2 regions of the Psychromonas saccharinae genome follow, and region 1 is predicted to be linked to the other one. Evidence: predicted binding sites of a transcription regulator. Region 1 holds the regulator's gene; the other holds the start of a gene.

What was found. The regulator sigma-54, encoded in region 1, starts transcription at its own class of promoters, with help from an activator protein. The targets are predictions, from matches to a motif close to GTTGGCACGNNNNTNGNNT.
Region 2: the regulator sigma-54 is predicted to act here: its motif matches at 1,867-1,885, upstream of ACR30L_RS07510 (EF-hand domain-containing protein).

The regions. Positions count from the first base shown of each region.
Region 1 is NZ_CP195153.1:3,189,011-3,194,535, reverse strand. It holds gene mgtE (magnesium transporter) at 1-732, opposite strand, end outside; gene ACR30L_RS14310 (HPr family phosphocarrier protein) at 816-1,091, opposite strand; gene rapZ (RNase adapter RapZ) at 1,099-1,947, opposite strand; gene ptsN (PTS IIA-like nitrogen regulatory protein PtsN) at 2,122-2,568, opposite strand; gene ACR30L_RS14295 (RNA polymerase factor sigma-54) at 2,786-4,231, opposite strand; gene lptB (LPS export ABC transporter ATP-binding protein) at 4,268-4,993, opposite strand; gene lptA (lipopolysaccharide transport periplasmic protein LptA) at 4,999-5,525, opposite strand, start outside; gene lptC (LPS export ABC transporter periplasmic protein LptC) at 5,522-5,525, opposite strand, start outside.
Region 2 is NZ_CP195153.1:1,697,935-1,703,459, forward strand. It holds gene ACR30L_RS07500 (DUF342 domain-containing protein) at 1-258, opposite strand, end outside; gene ACR30L_RS07505 (response regulator) at 906-1,574, shown strand; gene ACR30L_RS07510 (EF-hand domain-containing protein) at 1,925-2,227, shown strand; gene ACR30L_RS07515 (glycoside hydrolase family 1 protein) at 2,562-3,974, shown strand; gene ACR30L_RS07520 (LacI family DNA-binding transcriptional regulator) at 4,293-5,300, shown strand; gene recR (recombination mediator RecR) at 5,388-5,525, shown strand, end outside.

The DNA.
Region 1 (5,525 bases):
TAAATGGTTACTTTCATCAACTACGGGGGCAGAAATCCAATCATGGCGCTCAAATAGTTTGGCTATGTCTGTTTCAGGCATTTCGACGAGTAAGGTCTCAATTTTATTATTCATCACTTCGGCAATTGAAAGCGAAGGATTCACTGTTAATAGTGTTGAAAGTGGGACATCACCAATAAGTTGATCCTCTTCATTTACGACATAAAGCGTATCTGTTGCTTCTGGAAGCTCTCCTTTTAAACGTAAATAACGTAATACTACATCGATAGATACATCGGGTCTTAGGGTGATGGTATCCGTATTCATAATCGAACCTGCGGTATCTTCTGGATAGGCAAGTGCTTGTTGGACGCGATGCCTGTCCTGCTCATCCATCTCTTGAAGAACTGCTTGATACAGACTATCGGGAATACTACGTAATACATAAGCTAGATCATCGGTATCCATGCCTTCTGTTGCAGCCACTAACTTAGTTGCCCCCATCAGGTTGATGATGCCATCTTTTGCATCTTCGTTTAATTCTTCAAGGATTTCACCATGGAGATCATGATCGGTTAAGTTCCATAGTACTTTACGATTAGTTGGTGGGGAAGATTCGAGGATTAATGCAACGTCGCAGGCTGGCATGTTTTCAAGGATACTGCGGGCTTTGACAAACATACCGCTTTCAAGGGCTTTATTGACTTCATGGAGACATTGTTGGGCGTTTTGTGAGTCAGTGTTTTCCAACATAGGGCCTCCGTTGTAATGTATACTTTGATTCAGCTTTTCCCTTTCTATCTAAGAAGGTGTGCTAAGTGCCGAGTCGTATATTATTATTCTTCTTCTAAAAACTTATCTTCAATTAGCTTCGTTACAGCATCAATTGCTTCTCTTGCTTGATTACCTTTAGCGATAATTTCAATTTCCTGTCCGAAGCATGTTTCAAGTACCATTAAACCTAATACACTATCTGCATCAGCCTGTTTTCCTTGATGACGAATAGTTATAGTTGCATCGAAAGAATTGACCAATTCAACAAGTTTGATCGTTGCGCGTGTATGCAAACCTAATTTGTTTTGTATTGTAGTGGTTTGTTTAATGATATCCATATTTTTATTACTCATTTATGCATTTATGTTCAATTTGTACCTGATATTTAGTTGCAAATCGTGCTGCTAGTTCTTCCGTAACATAAACAGAACGATGTTTTCCTCCCGTGCAACCAATGCCAATTGTCACGTAATTGCGGTTGCTGGTTTCAAGATGGGGCAACCAAGATTGAAATAAATTTTCAATTTGATTAATGGTTTGCTTCACAACTTTATGTGAATCTAAAAAGTCTTTAATCGGTTGTTGTTGACCATTATAAGGTTTTAATTCCGGTACCCAATGCGGGTTCGGTAAAAAACGGACATCGAAAATATAATCTGCATCTTCAGGACGTTGGTATTTAAATCCGAAAGATTTGAAGATAATAAGTAATTTGCTTTTGTCTGAGCCCTGTAGATAAATCTTGATACGTTCATTTAAATTGTGAATCGATAATGTCGTTGTATCAATGGTTAAACCCGCGCATTCATGAATGGGTAATAACAGCTCACTTTCAAGTTCAAGGGCATTAGATAGAGATATTTTATGTTTAGAAAGTGGGTGGAAACGTCTTGTTTCACTATAACGGCGAACTAATTCACTACCAATTGCATCGAGATAGATAATTTTCATTTGCACGTTTTGTTTTTGTTGCAAGGTGGCAAGGAGAGTTTGTATTTTAGCGCTTTTATCGGGAAGGTTACGGATGTCTAAGGTGATGGCGACTTTATTGTTTTTTTCAGAAACAGTATCAATTAATTGTTCGAGAAGTTGGAAGGGTACACCATCGATGCAGTTATAACCTAAATCTTCAAGTACGTGAAGCGCTATCGTTTTACCTGATCCAGAGCGTCCACTAATAACGACGAGTTTCATCATAACTCCAATTTATACTTATTTTATTACATAATTATTATTTTATCTCTATAAAATAGATGTGTGTTAGCCATAAAAACTAACTACCACATCCTGTACTTTTTTCTTTTGAAATTCAAGTTGTTAAAACTAATAATTACAATTTAATAAATTAATTTAAGTAAACTATGTAGATTATTCAGCCTGTAATAATTCAAACAGTGTTTCAGCGCTTTCAGCGGTTCTTAATTGCTTTAAAAATGTCTTATTTAAGAGCTTTTGACTGATCTCTGACAATGTTGCTAAATATTCCTGACAGCGATCTTCAGGAACGAATATCGCGAACAGTATATCCACTTTGTTACCGTCATAGGAATCATAATCAATAGGTGTTTCACATTGTATAAAAACTGCTGTCGCAGGTAAGCTGCTGTCAATTTTTACGTGCGGAATTGCAATACCCGAGCCTACGCCCGTAGAACCAATTTTTTCGCGACTAATGAGATCATTAAAAAGTCTCTGTGCATCGATATCCAGTTTTTCCGCTGCAATATGACTGATTATTTCGAGTGCAGATTTTTTACTGGTACAACGTACTTGACTAAATACAGAGTCTTTAGTTAATAGGGTCGATATTTTCATATTTTAATCTACTTTAGCTGCGATATTAAGAAGCGCGAAAGTTTAGCAGTTTACAGGTAAATACGTATCAAGAAATACTCATTTTTTTAATATTAATTAAAAATTTAACAACCTGTAGAGAAAACTTTATGGATAACGCTAGGATATCACTGAATTATTTAATTTTATTCGTGTTCACCTCGCTTTTAATACATAAGTGAACATCGAATTAAAGTTGTTAGAGTAATTGTTTTCGTTGATTAGAAGGTGGGATACCTAACGACTCTCGGTATTTTGCAATCGTACGACGCGCTACTTTTATACCTTGTTCCTCAAGTAATTTACTTATTTTATTATCACTTAAAGGTTTTGTTGTTAGTTCTGCACTGACGAGCTTTTTAATTAAAGCGCGAATAGCTGTTGATGAACATTCACCACCACTTTCTGTTGCAACGTGGCTAGAAAAGAAGAATTTAAGTTCATAAATACCTCTTGGTGTATGCATAAACTTCTGCGTAGTTACACGAGAAATAGTCGATTCGTGCATGTCTACTGCAAAGGCAACATCATTTAATACCATTGGTTTCATTGCTTCATCGCCGTATTCAAAAAAGGCTTGTTGTTGTTGAACAATACAATTAGACACTTTTAAGAGTGTTTCATTACGACTTTCTAAGCTTTTAATAAACCATTTTGCTTCTTGTAAGTGGCCCTTAATAAATTGTGAATCACTTTTACTAATATTACCTTTACATAAATTAGCGTATTGGGTGTTGACCGATAGGTTTGGATCACAGTCTGGATTTAATGAAACACGCCATTGTCCTGCTATTTTTTTTACGTAAACATCGGGGACAATATATTGTGCATGTGATTCTTCAATTTGATTGCCAGGACGAGGCTCTAAACTTTGAATTAAACGCATAACTTCAGCAAGTTGCGCTTCTTTTAATTTTGTTTTTCTAGCCAATGTGCGGTAATCGCGATTTGCCAATAAATCCATATGGCACTCTAATACCATTTGCGCTTCGGCTAGCCATTCAGTATCGGGGGCTAAATGTTGAAGTTGAATTTGTAAACACTCTTGGGTGGAACGGGCTGCAACACCAATCGGATCAAAATGTTGAATACGTTTTAATACAACTTGAATTTCATCAAGTTCAAGATCTTCAATATCAACACTTAAGCTTTCTAAAATAGATTCACACGTACTTGTTAAATAACCTGATTCATCAATCGAGTCGATAATAGAAGTCGCAATAAGTTGATCAGTTTCAGAAAAAGGTGTTAGTTCCATTTGCCACAGTAAGTGGTCTTGTAATGTATTTGATGATTCACCTTGATAAACTGTATCTTCACCTTCATAGCTTGCACCACCTGAAGCAACGGAGGTCGTTGGAACTGGGCTATAGGATTCTTCCCAATCAGTTTCCGCAGGAAGATCGTCAGAAAATTCTTGCTTTGTGATTGCTTCCGAAGTATCAATTTGACTACTGTCTTGTTCTTTATGTGCTTCTTCACTGCTTGTTTTGTCATCTTGTTCAAGTAGTGGGTTTTCGTCGAGCGCATTTTGGATCTCTTGCTGCAAATCGAGTGTAGAAAGTTGTAATAATTTAATTGCTTGCTGTAATTGAGGAGTCATGGCGAGTTGCTGACCCATCTTCAATTGTAACCCTTGTTTCATCAAAATATTTTTTCCTCCTATTCAACCATTGTTAGCTTAGAGTGTGAATTCATTGCCTAAATAAACCTGTTTAACTTGATCATTTGCTAAGATTTCATCTTGGGTTCCAATTGCAATAATTTCACCATGGCTAACAATATATGAGTGTTGGCAAACATCCAGTGTTTCACGTACATTATGATCTGTGATTAGTACGCCTAAACCTCTATCCCTAAGCTGTTGAATAATATTTTTAATATCAATAACTGAAATAGGATCAACCCCTGCAAAGGGTTCATCTAAAAGGATAAATTTGGGTTCAGTTGCTAATGCTCGTGCAATTTCTACACGGCGACGCTCTCCGCCCGATAAACTCATTCCTTTATTACTACGTATATGGGTTATATGAAACTCTTCGAGTAACATTTCTAGTTTCTCTAGGCGCTCCGCTTGTGATAACTCTTTACGCATTTGTAAAATGCCCATGATATTTTCAGTTACCGTTAAACGTCTAAAAATAGATGCTTCTTGCGGTAAATAACCAATCCCTTTTTGTGCACGAATGTGCATTGGTTGGTTAGAAAGATCTTCATGGTCTAAAAAAATAGTGCCTGCATTTTGTTTTACTAGGCCAACAACCATATAAAAAGATGTTGTTTTACCTGCTCCATTTGGACCAAGTAATCCTACAATTTCACCGGTTTTCACGGTAATACTAACGCCATTAACAACGGTACGACCTTTATAACTTTTTACTAAGCCTTTTGCTATTAATTCAGCCATTTGATTTATTCTTCTTTATTCGAGTTAGTTGTGTCTTGTTTCGTTTTTTCAAATTGAGAAGGGAGAAAAACAGTATTAACTCGATCTTTATTAGATTCTCCCGTGCCTACAATAAGTTCTTTTGTTTTAAGAAAATAGACTATTTTTGAAGCATTAATTTCACTATCAAGCTGTTTAACTTGTGCACTGCCACTGAGCGTGATTTTCCCCTCCGCAACATTATAACTAATATAATTGGCTTTTGCTGTTAATGGGCGACCATCGTTTTGCGTTTGGTAAAAGGTGGCAGGTAATCCTTCTGCAGTCATCTTTTCGCTATTTATTTTTGTATCTCGTTCAACGGTTAATGTGTTGCTAGTTATTTTGATAGTGCCTTGGGTTAATAACACTTCCTTTGAAAAAATAACTTTATTTTCTGCCATTTTTGCATGCTGTTGTAATGAGCTGACATGAATAGGTTGTGAATAGTCTGATTCGATGGCATTGCTTGAAAAAGAAACAAGTAATGTGCTAACAGCGAACAGGATTTTAT
Region 2 (5,525 bases), 1.5 Mb from region 1:
ATCGAGACGATTCGCAATCACAATAACTTTTGGTTCCGATGATTTATTGGCGGGAATGTTGAGTGCTTCATAGGCTTTGACTGCTTGTTTAATACCTACAGCGTTAAGTTTAAAAGAAGCGTATTTCGATTGATTAATGGATTTTGTTAATCTGCTCTCAGAAACGATTTCATCGGTCGGCGAAACAGTGATCGCAAGTTCTTGTCCATTATTTAATAATAGAAATTGTTGGCTTAAATCTAGTACGTTACCTATCACATTAAAACCTTCTTAGAATTCACAATAATTGCATATTTCAATTACATGCATTTTTTTACCATTTCTTTTTATAATAATTATTTTCTGGCAGTAATATAACTCTATGTATTTAAATAAATATATACTGTAGTTTAGACAAAAAGCAATGAATAAATAAGTGGTAAAGTATGACTAAGTGTAATACCTATTGGTGGTATGACAATAACAGGTCTTTCAGAATGAGAGCTACTTTCTATTTTTATTATTTCAAAAGGGTATTATAGACAAATATTTTAAAAGTAATAAAATTTTATGCTTTCCGGTAAATAAATAATATCCATATCTACATCAATAATTTTGTTATTGATAATAAAACGGCTCTGACACCAAACGGTTGTTAGTCCGTAATTTCCAAGTGCGTATTACTACTGTAGCCGTGCTTATTACGTGATGGTGATTATTTATACGGAATGTTTTGTTTTATAGTTGTGTTGAATACTGCCCTGATATTAAGTTATGTAATAATTTTTACTAAAACATGTTGAATTAATTGAACAATTTTTAAATTTTATGGTCAAAGGCTCAATAACAGAAAAATACAATCATCCCTATAAAATCGTGAAATACTTGACTCATTTGGTTAAGTCACAGAATTAAGAGAATGTAAAATGTCAAACTCAATTTTAATTGTCGAAGATGAAATAAAACTAGCTAACTTGCTAATGGATTATTTTAAGTTGACCGAGTACGAACCCTTTCAGATTAACAATGGTAATGAAGTCGTTGATTGGGTAAAGGCTCATCAACCTAAAGCTATTTTGTTAGATATTATGTTGCCTGGAAAAGATGGTATCGAACTGTGCAAAGAGATCCGCCAGTTTTCAAATGTGCCTATCTTAATGGTAACAGCAAAGGCAGATGAAATTGATCGTCTATTGGGGCTAGAATTAGGTGCTGATGATTATATTTGTAAGCCATTTAGTCCAAGAGAAGTTGTTGCGCGTGTTAAAGCCGTATTGAGACGAACAACCACAAAAGTTGATAGCAGTACCTCATTAGTGCTTGATGAAGACCAATATATCGCAAGCTATTGTGGTAAAGATGTGTCATTAACATCAGTTGAATGCCAGTTATTAAAACCGTTAGTCGACAAACCTGGTCGTATTTTTACTCGCGAGCAGTTAATGGGCAATATGTACTCCGATCATCGTATTGTTAGTCATCGCACCATTGATAGTCATATTAAAAAGTTGCGTAAAAAATTAACCGCATTAAGCAGTGATGAAGATTTTATCCAGTCAGTATATGGGGCAGGGTATCGTCTTGTCCTGCAATAAATAAATGGCTAGTCCGCTTAATCAAGCGGACTAGCTGTTATACCAATCGTAATAATTAGCTGCTCTATTTTGCTGGTTAAAATAGTTTATTTCTTTGTTGAAAGTTTCGTTAAGGGAACAACCATTTACATCAACTTTCGCCTCAAACTAAACCATTTTTCCAGCGCAAAATTTAGATCACATATTTAATACAATTGGTATTATCTACTGTTATTTTCATTATTATTGTTTATTTTCTTCTCTCTGATAGTCCATAAAAGCGCATATTTAGTTCCTTCATTCTTACACAATATTTGCCACATGAATTGCTATTATTCTGTTGTAACTATCTATAATAACAGGAAATATATATGACTATCCGTTCTAATCTAATAATTGCAATGACACTTGGTTTCACTGTTTCTGGTCAAGCTTTTGCATCTAATGATCAACAACAAGGTGGCGAAGGTAATATGCCGCCACCACCACCAGAGTTTTCATCTGTCGATACAAATTCTGATAGTGAAATTAGCCTTGCTGAATTGTCTACGCAAAGATTGCCACCTAACCTTGATGCTGAAACTATTTTTGATGAAATGGATAGCAATGGTGACGGTAGTGTCAGTAAAGACGAATATCAAAACTTTAAGCCAGCTCCTCCACAAGGTAAATAATTTCTGCTTGTGACGTGAAAGCCTTTTAGTCATCGATGCAAAATTCGATGACTTATTATTCTATCTCTCTGCATTTATCTTTCTTATTATTAAATTTCTTATGTTTCATTGGAAAGATATTCTATTTAAAAACAATTGGTTATGTTTTTACCTTGTTAATCTGAAAATACCTCTGACTTTAAATATTATTGATTAATATCACATTTCAATTAACGCTATCTGTAACCGGTTGCAGAAACCGGTTACATCATTTATATTATTATCTAATAGTTAAAACAAAATAAAAATATCCGTTGGGCTATTACATGATTTTATTTTTTAGAAGGGTGATGATATGAAGTTTGCAAAGGATTTTCTGTTCGGGGCTGCTACAGCGTCTTATCAAGTCGAAGGTGCTTGGGATCAAGACGGTAAAGGAAAAACCAATTGGGATGAATTTACTAAAATACCAGGAAAAACATTTGAAGGGACAAATGGTGATGTTGCAATTGACCATTATAACCGTTACCAAGAGGACATCGCTTTAATGGCTGAAATGGGATTAGAATCGTATCGTTTCTCAATTTCATGGGCACGAATTTTCCCCGATGGAAGTGGCCGGATTAATCAAAAGGGGATCGACTTTTATAATAATTTAATAGATGAATGTATAAAGTATGGCATTGTTCCTTTCGTGACGCTTTATCATTGGGATTTACCACTACCACTGGAACAACAGGGGAGTTGGCTAAATAAAAACACTGTTGATGCTTATCTTGAATACGCTTTACTTTGTTTTAATGCGTTTGGTGATCGCGTTAAACATTTTATTACTTTTAATGAAACCGTGGTATTTGCTAATTTAGGGTATCTTGCTGGGGCTCATCCACCGGGTATTGAAAATGATCCAAAGAAATATTTTCAAGTTATTCATAATGTATTTTATGCTCATGCACAGGCGGTTATTGCCTATAAAAAATTAAATCAATTTGGTGAAATAGGATTGAGTAATGTATTTAGTCCTGCTTTTCCCGTTGATGAGAGTGCCGATAATATATTCGCTGCAATGCATGCGAATCAATTTCAAATGAATTGGTTTTTTGATCCGATTCTACTCGGTCATTATCCACAATATGTTATTGATAAATTATCCGAAAATAATTTATTACCCGATTGGACTGAGCAAGAACTTGCAACAATCAAGAAAGCTGCGCCTTTAAACGATTTTATGGGATTAAATTATTATCAGCCGATGCGTGTTGAGAAAATTAAAGGTGAGGTTGGTGCGCATATCAATACATTAGAAAATTCCACGGGTTCTCCAGGTAATCCAAGTTTTGACCACGTCTATAAAACCGTAAAAATGGATAATAAACGCTATACAAAATGGAATTGGGAAATCTCACCAACAGCTTTTATTGATGGACTGGAGATGCTTAAGTCACAATATGGGCAAATTAAGTTGTATATTACTGAAAATGGATTAGGTGATGAAGATCCTATCATTGAAGGTGAAGTTTGCGATATTTCTCGTATTCATTTTATAAATGATCATTTGCTGGCGGTGAAAGAGGCGATTGATCGGGGTGTACATATCAAAGGGTACTATGCATGGTCTGCCATTGATTTACTAAGCTGGTTAAACGGCTATAAGAAACAATATGGTTTTATTTATGTTGACCATAACGATAATCTTAAACGTAAGAAAAAAGCATCTTTTTATTGGTATAAAGATGTTATCGCATCACGCGGCGCTACGTTGAAATAGTGAAGGTTTATTCTCAATCATAAATATACCCGTTACCAATCAAGATGCTGATTTCTGCATCTTGAATGGTAACGGGGATATAGTTAACAGCTGCTTATGCAAAGTGCATTGAGCAGACTTGTTTTATTTAATTTCTGTTTTCTTGAGATGGCGGTTAAACTTTATTAAACATTGATGTTAGGTTCTTTGTATTTTGAAGTATCATAGACTTATTAATGTTAAATCAGACTTTATGCGTCAGCTCACTCGATATTTTCCCTTCGATAAAAACTCCCGATGAAGTCAAATGTGTATTATTGGTAAGGAACAATAGGATTTATGGCGACAATTAATGATGTTTGTAAATTAGCAGGCGTTTCTAAAGCGACCGTTTCTCGCGTGATGAATGGTACAGGACAAGTTAAAGAATCAACTGCAAAAGTAGTTCTTCAGGCAATGGCGCAACTTAACTTTAAACCTAACCGTCTTGCACAAGCATTAGCGAATAATAGTGCGAACAGCATTGGCTTAATACTTTCGGATTTCTCCGGTGATTATTTTGGTACGATTTTAAAACGTGCAGCTAAAAGTGCAGAAGCCGCTGGTAAGCAATTGATTGTGACCGATGGTCATGATGATCATTTGCGGGAAATTGAAGCCATTGATTCCTTAGTTGAGCATTGTTGCGATGCAATTGTGTTATATAGCCGTAGCTTATCACAACAAGATTTAAGTGAAATTAAAGCGCGAATTAATATTCCCTTGGTGATTATTAATCGTCAACTGGAAGATAAATCCATTGATGCTGTGTATTTTGACCAGCAATCCATTGCACAATTAGCGGTTAATCAATTACTCGATTTCAATCATCGTGATATTGCTTATATCACGTCACCATTAAATGCCAGCACAGGGCAATTGCGCTTGAAAGCCTATAAAGAGGCACTAATCGCACGTAATATTGTACCGAATGACGCATTAATTGCCGAAGGTGAGCACACGATGGAAAGTGGTTATAAAGCATGTCAGAAAATATTAGCTACGGGGCTCCCGTTTACGGCGTTATTTGCATCAAATGACGAAATGGCAATTGGTGCAATGAAAGCGTTGACTGAAGCGGGTAAAAGTATCCCTAATGATATTTCTATTATTGCTATTGATAATTCACCACTTGCGCAGTTTGTTATGCCGGCTTTATCATCCGTAGAATTACCAATTAAAGCGTTGACTGATACGGCAATGAAAATTGCTTTAGATCTTGCTGCTGGTAAAGAAGTACAGCAAGGAGTTCCAGGGTTTCAGGGTAAAGTGGTGTTACGAGATTCAACGGCTAAATACCTTGGCTAACGTTATTGGTTTTATTTTTCACTTGCTGATTAGCATATCTTCAGGTAGCTTGCTTGATAAATTGAAACTAATGACAAGAAGTTAACTATGAGCTCTAATTCCTTACTTGAAGATTTAATGCAAGCACTGCAATACCTACCGAGTGTGGGGCCGAAATCCGCACAACGAATGGTTTATCATTTACTCGATAAAAACCGTCAGGGCGCATTAAAGTTAAGTCATTTA